One region of the Fibrobacter sp. UWEL genome, then DNA from elsewhere that is predicted to be linked to it. Evidence: riboswitches for the same ligand, from Rfam matches in the RefSeq annotation. Region 1 holds a riboswitch; the other holds the start of a gene.
The links. A riboswitch is a leader RNA that binds a small molecule or an ion and turns the genes downstream of it on or off. The one in region 1 is predicted to bind thiamine pyrophosphate.
Positions count from the first base shown of each region.

Region 2: another riboswitch for thiamine pyrophosphate. It lies ahead of thiS (sulfur carrier protein ThiS); the one in region 1 lies ahead of thiC (phosphomethylpyrimidine synthase ThiC).

Region 1 covers NZ_FRBE01000004.1:109,999-117,625, reverse strand. The annotation lists gene BUB59_RS04085 (pectinesterase family protein) at 1-752, shown strand, start outside; gene BUB59_RS04080 (hypothetical protein) at 824-1,732, shown strand; gene BUB59_RS04075 (M16 family metallopeptidase) at 1,788-3,395, opposite strand; gene BUB59_RS04070 (aldo/keto reductase family protein) at 3,500-4,333, opposite strand; gene thiC (phosphomethylpyrimidine synthase ThiC) at 4,433-6,103, opposite strand; TPP riboswitch at 6,134-6,235, opposite strand; gene BUB59_RS04060 (cation diffusion facilitator family transporter) at 6,305-7,219, opposite strand; gene BUB59_RS04055 (efflux RND transporter periplasmic adaptor subunit) at 7,399-7,627, shown strand, end outside.
Region 2 covers NZ_FRBE01000002.1:88,204-95,830, reverse strand. The annotation lists gene BUB59_RS01910 (FISUMP domain-containing protein) at 1-866, shown strand, start outside; TPP riboswitch at 966-1,092, shown strand; gene thiS (sulfur carrier protein ThiS) at 1,076-1,285, shown strand; gene thiF (thiamine biosynthesis protein ThiF) at 1,285-1,920, shown strand; gene BUB59_RS01895 (thiazole synthase) at 1,965-2,735, shown strand; gene thiH (2-iminoacetate synthase ThiH) at 2,831-4,147, shown strand; gene thiE (thiamine phosphate synthase) at 4,221-4,841, shown strand; gene BUB59_RS01880 (peptidoglycan DD-metalloendopeptidase family protein) at 4,875-6,098, opposite strand; gene BUB59_RS01875 (DMT family protein) at 6,163-6,534, opposite strand; gene BUB59_RS01870 (DUF4416 family protein) at 6,531-7,097, opposite strand; gene BUB59_RS01865 (glutaminyl-peptide cyclotransferase) at 7,106-7,627, opposite strand, start outside.

The DNA.
Region 1 (7,627 bases):
TTGACGGATGGAAGCTTGCAGGATGGACAGGAGCATCGGCCCCTTCGAACGCCTCGGCAAGCATGAAGACCTTGGAGATTGTTGCCACTGGAGACATTGAGCTGGGGGCAACCTTTATGGCGCTTGGGGAAACCACCTTCCAGGCGGAAAGCGGCATTCTAGAAAATGCCATTAACGAAAGTACCAATGCGGGCTATGCTGGTAGCGGCTACGTGAATTTTGGTGCGGGTAATTCCTACGTGAACATTCCCGTTTATGCGGATGCTGCCGGTACCTACAAGATGGAAATGTTCTTCGCCAACGGAAGTTCCTCGGACAGAGACTTGATTGTTAAGGCATTGGGCTCCTCCTCGGCTGGCTCGGAGACCTTGACGTTCGAGAAGACTGGCGCTTGGACGACCTACCTCTCGAAGGAGACCGAAATTGAACTTCCCGAGGGAGCGAGCTACATTCAGTTTGCGGTTGTGGGTAGCAATGACGGTCCCAATCTGGATCAGATTGTACTGACTCCCCTGAAGGTGGAGGAGGTTCCGGATCCGTCCCTCGGTTTGGCCGGAAGCCGACTGCAGAACTTGACCAGCGGTAAGGTTCAGGTCCAGCTGTTCAGCGTTCAGGGTAAATTTATTCGCAGTTTGAGCGTTTCCAATCTTGACGAACTTTCAAATACTCGCCTTGGTATTCCTGCGGGGTCTTATCTGATACGCATCGAGGCTCCGGGTTATAGGAAGCAGCAAGTCATTCGGGTTCAATAATGTTAGATCCCCGCCTACGCGGGGATGACAATTCTACGCGGGGATGACAATTCTTTGTATATTTGCTCTGTATGTTAGGCATCGAGCAAAAGAAAGGCAATGACGATAATCTGTGCGGTCGCATGATCGCCTATGCCCGCATTTTACCCAATCCCGACGGTGATGTGGGTGGATCGCCCTTTGATGACATGATCAAGAACGGCTTGCTGGCCCTGGAAGGGGATTTCCGCCAGGCTGTTCCCACAAAGTCTCAGCGCAAGGCCATTACGGAAGCCATGGACGAAAAGTTCGACAACATGTTGCAGCACATGGAATCCGAGGGCATCGACATTCCCGAGAATGTGGACGTGGACAAGATGCGCGAACGCCTTCACGAACTTTCCAGCATGGAAGTGATTCCTATCCCCGCCCGAATCGGAAGTTTTGAAACGGAAGAACAGATCCTGGGGGAAGATGCCGACATCTATTACATTGGCGAATTTATTGGGGCGGGTCAGGCCCATTACTGCTTGACTACCCTGCCCATTTATTATCAGGCGGTTTATCGCGAACAGGCCAAGCGTAAGGAAATGGATTTCCTGAACGAGGCCCTGGCCCAGATTGAAGCGGGCGATTTCGTGGACACGGATGACCTGCAGGAAAATTCCGACGAGCTTTTCCCGGAAGGTATCACCCTGAACAATTTCGTGGGGGATCTTTCCAAGCTTCTGAACGTTCGCGTCATTCCCTTCCTGCTGGCTGCAGAAAGCGATGTGGATTACGACCGCCAGATGATCAAGTTCTTTGAATTCATGAAGGCTTATCCGGAAACTGCAGATATTATGCGCATTGATATGGCCCTGCGGGAATTACGCCACCAGGATTCCAATGTAGCTCGCAAGCTTCTGGAACTGAGCTGCCAGAAAGTCTGTGCCGTCTACGACGAAGACTCCAGGAAGGCGCAGGACATCGACCAGCAAATCACTGAGTTGCTGAAATAGATTTCTATGCAAAAATCCCTCTCTAGCGAGAGGGACTTTTCAATTCTGCGGAAAATTACTTCTTCTTTTTGGAGGCTTTCTTTGCGGGCTTTGCGGCAGGAGCTGCGGTAGCGGCGGGGGTAGCAGCCTGTGCTGCGGTGGGTTCCGCGGGTTTAGCTTCTGCAGTTTTGTCGGCGGTGGCAGCAACCGCAGGTTTTTCCTTCAGGAGGAAGCCTGCAACGGACTTTTCGCGAACGAATGTTTTCTGGACTGCGGCCTGCACGTCGGCAGCGCTTACCTTGTTCAGTTCATCTGCCCAGTGGAGGAAAATCTTGTAGTCGCCAAACATTTCGTACCAGGCAAGCATGGTAGCCACATTTTCCATGTCGGTGAGGCTGCGGACAAGACCAGCGTAGGCGCGATTCTTTACCTTCTGGAATTCGCGTTCGCTGACCGGTTCAGTCTTCAGTTTTTCCAGTTCTTCCCAAATGATGGCCTCTACCTTGGCGGGGTCTGCATCGGGGCGCATGTTCACGCGGACGCTAAATTCGGAAACATACTTGTTGGGGCTATTGCTTGCGCTTACACCTACAGCCAGTTTTTCCTGTTCCACCAGACGCTTGTACAGTTTACCGCTACGGCCATTCAGCACACCTTCGGCAATGTCCAGAGCATACAGGATGTCGTCACCTACTTCGGGTGTTTTGAACACTAGATTATACATGTTCGGGGCATCGGGGCGCTTCACCGTCAGGCGTTTTTCACCAGCCTGTTCAGGGTCGCGGATGGTCAGCGGGGGGAAAGCTTCCCCAGCAGGAATATTGGCGAAGTACTTCTTGACCATCTCCATGGTGGATGTGGTATCCAGGTCGCCTGCCAGAACGAGAATGGCATTGCGGGGCTTGTAGTACTTGCGGTAATGTTCGTCGGCCATTTCACGAGTCAGGTTTGCAATATCGCTGGGCCAGCCGATGGTAGGCACGCGGTAAGGGAAAGCCTCGTAAATCATGGAGTTCAAGGTTTCGTAGTAACGGCCCGTGGGTTTGTCGTCGTAACGCATACGGCGTTCTTCGCGGACCACGTCACGTTCGGAATAGAATTCGCGGAGCACTGCGTTCTGCATACGGTCTGCTTCCAACCACATGAACATCTCGATCTTGTTCTTGGGAAGCGTCACGATGTATGCGGTCATGAGGTCGGTTGTAAAGGCGTTGAGGCCCGTACCGCCGGCAGCCTGATAGGCGCCCCACAGTTCATCCTTCACGAATATCTTGCGATGTTCATTGACGATGGAATCGTGTTCCGCGGTAAGTTTACGCACGGTGGCAGTATCGCCAGAAAGTTTCGCCGGGCGGATGAGAGCCTGGAGGCTATCCTGTTGAGCCATGAAACGGACGTCAGCAACACTATCCTGGATGCCCACCTTCTTGGTTCCCTTGAACAGTTCATGTTCCAGCAGGTGAGCGAGGCCAGATTTTCCCGGAACTTCGTGTACGGAACCGGTCACGTAGAACAGGCGGCAGCTTACGGTAGGAGCCTGCTTGTTAGGATGCAACAGGACGGTAAGGCCGTTATCCAGAACTTCCCTATGGACGGGAAGGTTCACATCGGCAAATACGGAAGAAGGCAGCGCCATGGAGAGGGCTGCCATCACCGGCAATAAAACTTTGCGAGAAAACTTCATATCTTGAAGATAGAAAAAAGATAATGCGAGATTCCCGGTCAAGCCGGGAATGACGTAGGAGGAAGCCGGGAATGACGTAGGAGGAAGCCGGGAATGACGAGGGATTAGATCTCCGGCATTTGCAGGAGCTGTTCCATATCCTCGGCGGTGATTTCAAAATCCAGGTTGCCATTCTCGATGATGCGTTCGGCGTGAGTGGATTTTGGCAGCGTTACCAGATTTAGCTGGAGGCAGAAGCGGTTGGCCAGCTGGGGAACGGAAACACCATACTTTTTTGCCATTTCACAAACTGCGGGGACTTGGGAAAGGCGGCCCGTTGCATTGGGAGAATAAGCCTCCACACGTATATTGTTGATGCGGCAAAATTCGATGAGTTCAAAGGGAACATGCCCGATGTGGACGCGTATTTGGTTCACTACCGGCTGGACGCGGCAATTGTCCTGAATGTTCTTGATGTCGTCGATACTGAAGTTGGAAACGCCCAGACAGCGGATCTTGCCCCAATCATGTGCGGCTTCCATAGCGCGCCAGACCTCGAGATTTTCGGCATTATAGCTGGGAGCGTTAGGATCCTTCATTTCGGCCCACGGTTTAGGCCAGTGAATGAGCATCATGTCGATGTGAGGTGTGGCCAGACGTTCAAAACTATCCTGGATGCTTTGTTCTGCGCCCTTGTAGCTCTTGACTTCTGCGGGAATCTTGGTGGTAACGAAAATACTCTCGCGGTGGATCCCTGTTTTCTGGAGGGCGCGGGAAAGGCCATCGCCTACCCCACGTTCGTTACCGTAGACGGCAGCGGTGTCAATATGTTTATAACCTGCGTCGATGGCCGCAACAACAGCCTCCGCAACTACATCATCGGGAGTCTGCCATGTACCCAGAGCCACCTTTGGAATACGTGCGCCATTTGCCAGCTTAAAAGTTTCGTCTAAAATCATAAAACCTCGCAGGTTAAACCTACGAGGTAATATATATCATTAACGCTTTATGCGCAAATAGAAACTGCCAGATCCCCAATCAAGTCGGGGATGACAACTTTACACATCACCGATGTCGCCGGTATCCACGAAGTTGCGGATAGCCTTGGAGATACGCATGCTGCAGAAGTTGGGACCGCACATGGAGCAGAAATGGCTGGACTTGGCCTGGTTACCAGGCAAAGTCTTGTCGTGGAATTCCATAGCCTTTTCCGGATCCAGGGACAATGCGAACTGGTCGTTCCAACGGAAGTCGAAACGAGCGCGGCTCAAAGCGTCGTCGCGGAATTCTGCACCGTAATGGCCCTTGGCCAAGTCGGCAGCGTGAGCAGCCAGCTTGTAAGTCACCACGCCGGCACGAACGTCATCGCGGTCCGGCAAGCCCAAGTGTTCCTTGGGGGTCACGTAACAAAGCATGGCAGTACCGTACCAGCCAATCTGGGCAGCGCCAATCGCAGAAGTAATGTGGTCGTAACCGGGGGCGATATCGGTGGTGAGAGGTCCCAGAGTGTAGAAGGGAGCGCCGTGGCACTTTTCCAACTGACGAGCCATATTGTCCTGAATCTTGTGCATGGGCACGTGACCCGGACCTTCGATAATCACCTGAACGCCGTATTCCCAAGCAATCTTGGTCAGTTCGCCAAGAGTATCCAATTCGCCGAACTGGGCTTCGTCATTGGCGTCGGCCAAGGAACCCGGGCGAAGGCCGTCACCCAGAGAAACAGCAACGTCGTACTGAGCGAGAATTTCGCAGATTTCACGGAAGTGAGTGTACAGGAAGTTCTGCTGGTGATGCTTCATCTGCCACAGTGCAAGAATGGAACCGCCGCGGCTCACAATGCCGGTAGTACGCTTGGCGCACATGGGGATGTGCTCCATCAACAAGCCTGCGTGAATGGTAAAGTAGTCCACGCCCTGTTCAGCCTGTTCAATCAAAGTATCGCGGTAAAGTTCCCAAGTCAGTTCTTCAGCCTTGCCGTTGACCTTTTCCAGAGCCTGGTAAATAGGCACTGTTCCGATAGGCACGGGGCTGTTACGGATAATCCATTCGCGGGTTTCGTGAATGTGCTTACCGGTGGAAAGATCCATGACGGTATCTGCACCCCAGCGCACGGACCAGGCCATCTTTTCCACTTCTTCTTCAATAGAGGAGGTGATGGCGGAGTTACCGATGTTACTGTTGATCTTGGTGAGGAAGTTGGTACCAATGATCATGGGTTCGCATTCGGGGTGGTTGATGTTACCCGGAATGATGGCGCGACCTGCCAGAATTTCATCGCGGACGAATTCTGCGGTGACAGGAGTACCCTTCACGCCCAGTTCATCCAGCTTCTGGTTTTCGCGGATGGCGACGTATTCCATTTCCTTGGTAATCACACCAGCTCGTGCATAATCCAGCTGGGTCAGCTTGTGGCCGCTCTTAGCGCGCATGGGATGATGCACCGCATTAAAACGCAGGTGGTCCAGTTCGTGATTTTCACGACGGGCACGACCGTAAGCGGAAGTCATATCGTCCAGCTGTTCGGCGTCGCCACGTTCCTGAATCCAGCTTTCGCGGAAACGTTCAATACCCTTGGTCACGTCGATGGTTGCATTCTCATCGCTGTACGGGCCACTGGTATCATACACCGGCACAAAAGGAGTCAGCGGATCTTCGGTCTGAATTTCACGCATGCCAACTTTGATATCGGAGAAAATCTTACCCGGCACATAAATCTTCCGGGAGTTCATAAACGGCTTCAAGAGGGAATTATTGGATTCCACTAAAGACCTCACTTTTCCTTTGGCCAAATTACTGGCACAAGTTCAAAGGGTATTTTCTCAGCCACGGCCACTCGACTCGCAGCACCCCTAAGTTATTTCGCGGATAAATATAGTAATTCGAGTTATGAGGTACGAATTATGAGATATGAATTATGCGGTGTGGAGTGATTACGCCTCACCGGCTTTCTTGGGATCGTAGGGGTCCACATGGACCATGGCGTCTACCACGTTTTCGCCCGCTTCAAGGATGCGGCGTTCCACTTCTTCGGAAAGGTCATGGGCTGCCAGGAGGGTCATGTCGGCAGGCACCACAATATGCAAGTCTACATGAAGGTCACTGCCTACGAAGCGGGTGCGGAACCCATGAATGCTAATGACCCCGGGAGTTTCAAGAGCCAGAGTTTTTAACTTCGCCGCGATTTCTTCGGGAGCGCCAATATCGGCCACCTGATGGATTCCAGGCCAGGCGATTTCATATCCGGAATGCAGAATGAAGCAAGCCACAATGATAGCGCCAACGGAGTCCGCAAACCACAGCTCCGGGAAAAGAATGCCGATGCCCACCGCAATCAACACGGGGATGGAACTATAGGCGTCGCTACGATGGTGCCAGGCGTTAGCTTCCAGAGCTTGACTGCGGATATTCTTGCCCGCCTTGCGAGTATAGCGGAACAAACCTTCCTTGATGATAATGGACAGGGCGGCCATGGCGGCGGCAATCCATTCCGGGTGAGAGGCGCCATCCTCCCCCAATCGCAAAGTCTGGATGGCATCATAACCTAGCCCCACGCCAACAGCGCAAACCGCAACGCCAATTCCTACAGAAATAAGGGTCTCGAAACGGCGATGACCATAAGGGTGATTTTCATCGGGAGGGCAGTTCCACAGCTTGGAACCTGCAATCACAGCAATATCCGTAAGGAAGTCGGACGCACTGTGAATGGCATCGGCAATCAAGGCCTGAGAGCCGCCAAAGAAACCCGCCAGGAATTTCCCTACGGAAAGAGCCACGTTCCAACCCAGGCCAACCCAGGTTACGTGCCGCACTTCGGCGCTATCATCTTGCTTTGCGATGCGAGTCATAGCAGAAAATCTAGAAACAAATTCAAACAAAGGCTTGGCTAAGTCAAACGAGTAATGGCAGAGCAACATCCTTTAGATTCGGCAAACAAAGTTTGCTAAAGCTACTGCAACGAATTAGCCCCCTAAGGCATCTAATTAGACGTAAACAAACCAAGACTTTCTAAATTTTGCCAAACAATATGAAGAAATTACTGAAATTTATCATTGTTCTCGCCGTTCTGGCTGGTATTGGCTACGGGGTCAAGACATTCGTTCTTGACAAGGGAACAGAAGCAAAGGTGGCCACCCTAACCACCGCCGCCGTTACCAAGGCAACCATTACTACCTCCATTTCCGCAACCGGTTCCCTGGAGCCTGTGGACCAGGTGGAAGTTGGCACCCAGGTTTCTGGCGACATCAGCAAGATTT
Region 2 (7,627 bases), on a different contig from region 1:
GTTCTGTAAAACCGACCTCTAGCGCCGAAGCCAAAGACCCTCAAGCCGAGAGCAGCGGCGATGCTTGCATCGGCATTGCCGAGGCGCAGTGTCTAAGCTCGGAGAGCAAGAGCAGCAGCTCTGTGGCCTCTTCTAGTAGTGTGATCGTGTCTAGTAGTAGCCAGTATAAACCTTACAATCATAGTAGGGTTTTCTATTCAGATAGCATTCATTCTGGGGCGTACAAACAGTTTACCGATGCAAGAAATGGCCGAAAGTATTACTATTTGACAATCAATGGAAGGAATAACCTTAAAAAATTCGTTCCTATTACAGTCATGGCCGAAAACTTGAATATCGGCGTTGATGTTCCTGGCGTAGAAGATCAAAAGGATGATTCGATTATTGAACGTTATTGTTATGATGATGACACCACTAAATGTGATCGATATGGTGGATTGTACCAATGGGCTGAAATGATGCAATTGCCCAGCCGTTGTAACACGGAGAGTTGTGCTGAATTAATCAAGGAAAATCACCAAGGTATTTGTCCGGATGGTTGGCGTCTGTTGACTTATGATGACTATGAAATCATTGTAAATGCAAAAGGTAACGATGCCGGGGTAAAGGGGACTCGTTCAGAAGGTTTTGGAGGTCTTAATTATAGCGGTTTCTCTCTCGTTGGTGCAGGATATAATTTGGAAGAAGGGTTTGTGGATTTGAATGAGAGTACATGTTGGCATTATCCCGTGGAAAGCTCTGATGATCCATCAATCAGATCTATGTCTGGTTTGCAAATGACTTCAAATACGTATAATTCTATTTATCCTGTTCGCAAAACTAATGGTCTATCCGTTCGTTGTGTAATGGTGGAAACCGAAGAATAAATTCCTACAAGAATCTCGCTTGAATCAATAATGGAGGTTCCGCGTAGAGTCGTCTCGTGATGGAATCCGCTGTTGCCGAAAATTTCAAGTTTTTTTAACTTTGTGCCATACGGGAGCTGGTAAAACCGGCTGAGAGTGCAATTGAACTGTTTTTGACCGGGTTCTGATTGCTTACCGCACCTGATTTGGATAATGCCAACGGAGGTATAATGATTAAAGTCAATGGCATTGACATCGAAGCAGACGGACAGGTTTTCGCAGGAAAGTCCGTGGCTGATTATCTGGCCACCACCGATTACAACATCAAGTGTATCGCGGTGGAAAAGAACTACGAAATTGTGCCTAAGGCAAAGTACGCCGAGACCATCCTTAAAGATGGGGATTCCTTGGAAGTGGTTTGCTTTATGGGTGGTGGTTAATGCCTTCTCTGGAAGACATGCTGGCCGCTTTGATTGCTCGCCAGGGAGAAGAAAACGTCGCAAAGTTGCAGGCGGCCACGGTGGCGGTCTGCGGTTTGGGCGGTCTCGGGTCCAATGTGGCTATTGCATTGGCTCGCGCTGGTGTTGGTCGCTTGGTGCTTGTTGATTTTGACTGTGTGGACGTGACCAACTTGCATCGTCAGCAGTACAAAGCCTGCCAGGTGGGAATGCCCAAGGCTGTTGCCTTGCCCGAAAACCTTCGCGAAATTGCTCCCTATATTGAATTGGAATCCCATCAGGCTCGTGTGACGGAAGAAAACGTTATGGAACTGGTTGGGAAGGCTGATGTGGTTTGCGAGGCTTTTGATAATGCAGAAGCCAAGGCTATGCTGGTGAATGCGGTTTTGGAAAATGGCAAGGTACTGGTGGCGGCCTCGGGAATGGCTGGCTTCGGTGATGCTAACTCCATCCAGACCCGCCGCGTGTCGAAGAATTTTTATTTGTGTGGCGATGGCGTCAGTGACGTGAACAATGGAATCGGGCTAGTGGCCCCCCGCGTCATGGCCTGCGCCGCCCACCAAGCACAAACCATTGTGCGAATCATCTGTGGATTTGAATCCGCTGTGTCATCCTGAGCGAAGTCGAAGGATCTAAGAGTTTAATAATTAAGGATTGAATAATGGAAAACGATAAACTTGTTCTTGGCGGTCATGAGTTCAACTCCCGCTTTATTCTCGGTTCTGGCAAGTACTCCCTGAAGCTGATTGAAGCTGCGGTGCAGTATGCTGGTGCAGAAATCATTACCTGCGCCGTACGCCGAGCCAATACCAAGGAACACGAAAACATTCTGGATTACATCCCCAAGAGTGCAACTTTGTTGCCCAATACTTCTGGCGCCCGCAATGCAGACGAAGCAGTTCGCATTGCTCGCCTGGCTCGTGAATTGGGCTGCGGTGATTTCGTGAAGATTGAAATCATGCGCGATTCCAAGTACCTGCTGCCGGACAACTACGAAACCATCAAGGCTACCGAAATTCTGGCTAAGGAAGGTTTCGTTGTGCTGCCTTACATGCATGCCGACTTGAACGTGGCTCGCGACTTGGTGAATGCAGGTGCCGCAGCCGTGATGCCTTTGGCGGCTCCCATCGGTTCTAACCGCGGTCTTTCTGCCAAGGACTTCATCCAGATTCTCATTGATGAAATTGAATTGCCCATCATCGTGGACGCCGGCATCGGTAAGCCGTCCCAGGCTTGCGAAGCCATGGAAATGGGCGCAGCCGCCGTGATGGCCAATACGGCTCTCGCAACTGCAGGTGACTTGCCTCGCATGGCAGCCGCCTTCAAGTCTGCTATTGAAGCCGGCCGCAACGCTTACCTCTCCGGCATGGGCCGCGTGCTGGTTCGTGGTGCCGCCGCCAGCGATCCCCTCACCGGATTCCTGAGGGACTAATTTTTGTGAATGTCATTCCGAGCGCAGTCGAGGAATCTAGATTCTTCGACTCCATGCCTACGGCATTCCGCTCAGAATGACATAGGGATTGTTTTATGTCTGAAAAAGAATATCACGACGAACGTTATTTTATTGACTCTGACTCTTTGTCCCCAGCGGCTTTGGAGCGTAAGCACCGTATTGAGACGGATCCTAGTGCTCGCACCAACCACATGGAGTACATGAAGGATATGGAAGTGATCCACTCCGAAATCCCGGGGAAGGTCATGAGCCATGTGGATTCTGTGGACTTTAGCAAGTACACCGCCCGTGATGTACTTGCCGCTCTGGATCATCACACTTGTACCGTGGAAGATTTCAAGGCGCTCCTATCTCCGGCAGCAGCGCCCTTCCTGGAAAAGATGGCCCAGAAGGCAAAGCTGGAAACCAGCAAGCATTTTGGCAATACGGTGTATTTCTTTACGCCCATCTACATTGCTAACTACTGCGAAAACTATTGCGTCTATTGCGGCTTCAACTGCTACAATAAAATCAAGCGCATGCAGCTTTCCATGGAACAGATCGAGCACGAGATGAAGGTCATCGCCGACAGTGGCATGGAAGAAATCCTGTTGCTTACAGGTGAAAGCCGCGCCAAGAGCAGTGTGGAATACATCGGCGAAGCCTGCAAGATTGCTCACAAGTATTTCCGCATGGTGGGTGTTGAAGTTTACCCCATGAATACCGACGAGTACAAGTATCTCCACGAATGTGGGGTAGACTACGTGACGGTTTTCCAGGAAACTTACGACAGCGAACGTTACGAACAGCTGCACCTGATGGGGCATAAGCGTATTTATCCGTACCGTTTTGATTCTCAGGAACGCGCCCTCATGGGAGGCATGCGCGGCTGCGGTTTCTCTGCATTGCTTGGCTTGTCCGACTTCCGTAAGGATGCCTTGGCCAGCGCCCTCCATGTGTTCTATCTGCAGAAGAAGTACCCTCACGCCGAAATGAGCTTGTCCTGCCCGCGTCTCCGTCCCATCGTGAATAACGATAAGATTAATCCGCTGGATGTTCACGAGAAGGAATTGTGCCAGGTGCTTTGCGCTTACCGCATCTTTATGCCTTTCGTGGGTATTACCGTCTCCAGCCGCGAGTCCAAGGAATTCCGTAACGGCATCGTCAAGATCTGTGCCACCAAGGTTTCCGCAGGCGTTTCTACCGGCGTAGGCGACCACGAAGAAAAGTACAAGGAAGGTGGGGAAGAAGTTAAGACCAAGACGGCTGACGTGAATGCCGGCAAGGAAACTTCCGACGCTGAAGGTGACGAACAGTTCGAAATCAACGATGCCCGCAGCTTTGACGCCATGTACAAGGACATCAGCGGCGAAGGCCTACAACCCGTGCTGAATGATTACCTATACGTTTAATGACAATTACGAAGGATGAATTATGAATTACGAAAGGACCTCATAACTCGTAATTCATAACTCATAAATCATCATGTTAGATACTACTCTTTACTTCATCACTGATAGTTCCACGGTTCCTGCTGAACAGTTCTTGCCTTCTATAGAGGCTGCCTGCAAGGGTGGCGCTACCATCATTCAGCTTCGCGAAAAGAACAAGTCTACCCGCGAGTACATGGAGTTGGCCGCTGCGGTTCATGAAGTCACTAGCCGTTACAACGTGCCCCTCATTATCGATGACCGTGTGGACGTTGCTCTCGCCATAGGTGCCGAGGGTGTTCATGTGGGCCAGACCGATATGCCGGTTGCCGTAGCTCGCAAGCTCATGGGACCGGGCAAGATCATCGGTGCCACTACCAAGACAGTGCCTCAGGCTCTTGAAGCCTACGAACAAGGTGCGGACTATTGTGGGGTTGGGGCAATCTATCCCACAACGACTAAGGTGGTTACCATTCTTACTAGCGTAGACACCCTGAAGGAAATCGTAAAGGCTGTGCCTATTCCCGTAAACGCAATCGGTGGCTTGAACAAGGATAACATCCATGTTCTGGCTGGTTCTGGTATCAAGGGTATCTGTGCGGTTTCTGCCATTCAGAAATCTGCGGATCCAGAAGCCGCTACTCGTGAACTGAAGGCCGCTTTTCTGGCGCTGTAATCGCCGCGGCTAACTCGACGCTTTAATGCGTTTTTATTTGCATCCTCTCAGGACTTGTCCCACCTTGATGGGCTTGTCCAGAGGGAGATTGTTAATGCGGATGACCGCTTCTTCGGAGATGTTAAACCACAGGGCCACATCGGTCAAGGTGTCTCCATTCTTGACCACGTAGGTGTTTTCTTTTTTCACTTTGGCTTGCATCTTGCGGTGTTCGTCATAGACTTTCTTCTTGGAAAGTTTGTCGACGCCAGGTTGGAGCTCCCACTTGGGGAAGTTGACTACAGTGGCCGGATCAATGTTGACTTCGCCATAACGAATTTCAAAGTGGAGGTGAGCTCCGGAGGATCGCCCGGTATTGCCGGCTAGACCCACAATGTCGCCGGGATATACGTAGTCGCCCACCTTGACGGTTCTCTTGGCTAAATGTCCGTAAAGAGTCTGCAGTCCGTTTTCGTGTTCCACCAGCACGTAATGCCCGTAGCCGCCCTTGTTGTATTTGGACATAATGACGGTTCCAGGATAAGCCGCTACAATGGGCTCCTTCATGATCACGTTTACGTCCACGCCTCGATGCAGGCGATGGCTACGGACGCCGTAGGGGGATCCCAGGAGCGCTTCGTGTGTCACGGGAATGAGCATATCGGAAAAATCAAAATAATCCACGGAAGGCAAGAAGGCGGAATCCTGCTGGGCCAGGTTGGTTTCCTTTCCCTCATTGGTGTTCACCACTTCAAAGTCCACGCCTTCTTTCTCGTACAGCAGGGCCTTGGTAAATGCCTTGGGGTCGTCCGCTTCGATGGTCACCTTGCTGGAATCCTGGGCTTCTTCTGCGGCAATTGCCTCGGGATCGAAGTTGTCGTCGACTAGTTCCGCCTTGCCGGTACGGATGTGCTTTGGAGGATTCTTTTTCTTGGACTTCTTGTCCTTCTTATCCTTTTTGGAATCCTTCTTAGCAGCCTTCGGATCCTTCTTGGAAGAATCCTTTGCAGTCTTCTTTGAATCCTTTTTGCTAGTCTCTTTCTTCGCGGATTCTTTCTTTCCGCTTTCTTTCTTAGCAGTTTCTTTTTTAGCGGTCTCTTTTTTTGCGGAGGTCTTTGTGGACGTTTTCGCGGAGGCTTTTTTCTTGGAGTCCTTCTTCGTTTCCTTTGCGGAATCCTTCTGGACTTCTTCCTTGGCAGTGGTTTGTTTTTGGCTTGTTGCCTTTCCGGAAGTCTTTGCATTAGCAGGAACGTTCATGCACAACAATGCAAGACCCATAGCCAAAAGAAGGCTAACTCTTTTGAACGAACCTGTAACTCCCATGGTTGTTACAAGGTAGTTATTATTTCAGGAAAGCGAAGAATACGGCTGCAATAATGCAGAGGAAAGCCACAATATGATTCCATTGTAAGGTTTCCGTATGAAAAACCGTCACTGCAATCACTGTGAAGATGGTGAGGGAGATGGCTTCCTGGATAATCTTCAGCTGCATCAGGCTAAAAGGGCCTCCGTTAATGCGGCTGCCGATGGAATTAGCAGGAATCATAAAGCAGTATTCCAGAAGTGCCAAACCCCAGCTTGCGAGAATCACAAGAATCAGGGGCCAGTCGGTACTAATATGCAGTTCCTTCAGCTTCAGGTTTCCGTACCAGGCGAAGGTCATGAAGACGTTAGAGCAGCAGAGAAGAAGTATGGTAAAGATTCCGGCTTTCATTTTTCATTCCTCAAACGGTAGGGGCGGCCTGTGGAGTGCTGGTAGGCGAGTCTTGCACGCACCTGTTCCAGGTACTTGATGTAGGTTTCGCTCTGGTAGTCTCGATAAGTCCAGTCGAAGGCATGGAAATGTCCTTCCTGAAAATAGAGGGTGGGCTCCACGAAAATGCCCCGCTGCATGTACACACGCTGGCGCTGGTCCTTGGTGGTGGCCAAAAAGAATTGTCCCAAGGTCATGTAACCCGGATCCAGATTTACAGGACGGAGTCCCGGGGTGCCTGCGGCTTCGGCGATGGCCAATTCAACGTCGTTGGTCCAGAGCTTAATATCCACGATTTCCGTGCGGTCAATCAAGGTTTCGTAACTAAAGAACGCCCTGACGGGTGCGGCTCCAATTTCGTCTACGTAGTAATTGGTGAAGGTAAAGGGGAAGGGGGCTAGGTTCAGGTCCTCTTCGCCGAACTTTTCTCTCAGGGTTGCGCGCACAGATTCAACAGCCTCGGCATCCTTCGCAAGAATACCTACGATGACTTTTACCTTTGCCGGTTCCTTGATGGCTCCCATAACGCTTCCTAAAATCCCTTGATCTTGTAGATGTAGGGCCAGTTCTTTCCGGTGATCCACATGTCCTTGCCGTCGAATGCGATTCCGTTCAGCACGTCCATGCGGGGATACTTCTTCCGGAGTTCCGCTACTTTCTTGGAAAAGTCCAGATATTTCTGCACCTTCCCGCTGGGCAAGTCAATGACCGCGATTAAATCCGTCTGCCAGATGTTGGCGTAAAGAGTATTGCCCACCAGTTCCAATTCGTTTAGCATGGTCACTGCGGAGGTTCCGTCCATCACGTTGATGACGCCCTGTACGGCAAAAGTGCGGGGGTGAATTTGAATCAGCTGGTTGCTGCCGTTACTCATGAGCAGGACATCACGCCAGAAGGTCAGGCCCCAGCCTTCCGTAGGGATGGCGAATTCGCCCTTCAGTTTGAAGGGCTTACGGCTGTAGATAAAACCTTTTCTCGCTTTCCAGGTCAGGTAGAAAATGTCATCCCCGAGGGCGATGGAACCTTCCCCGAAATAGCGGTCATCCAGTCGGGC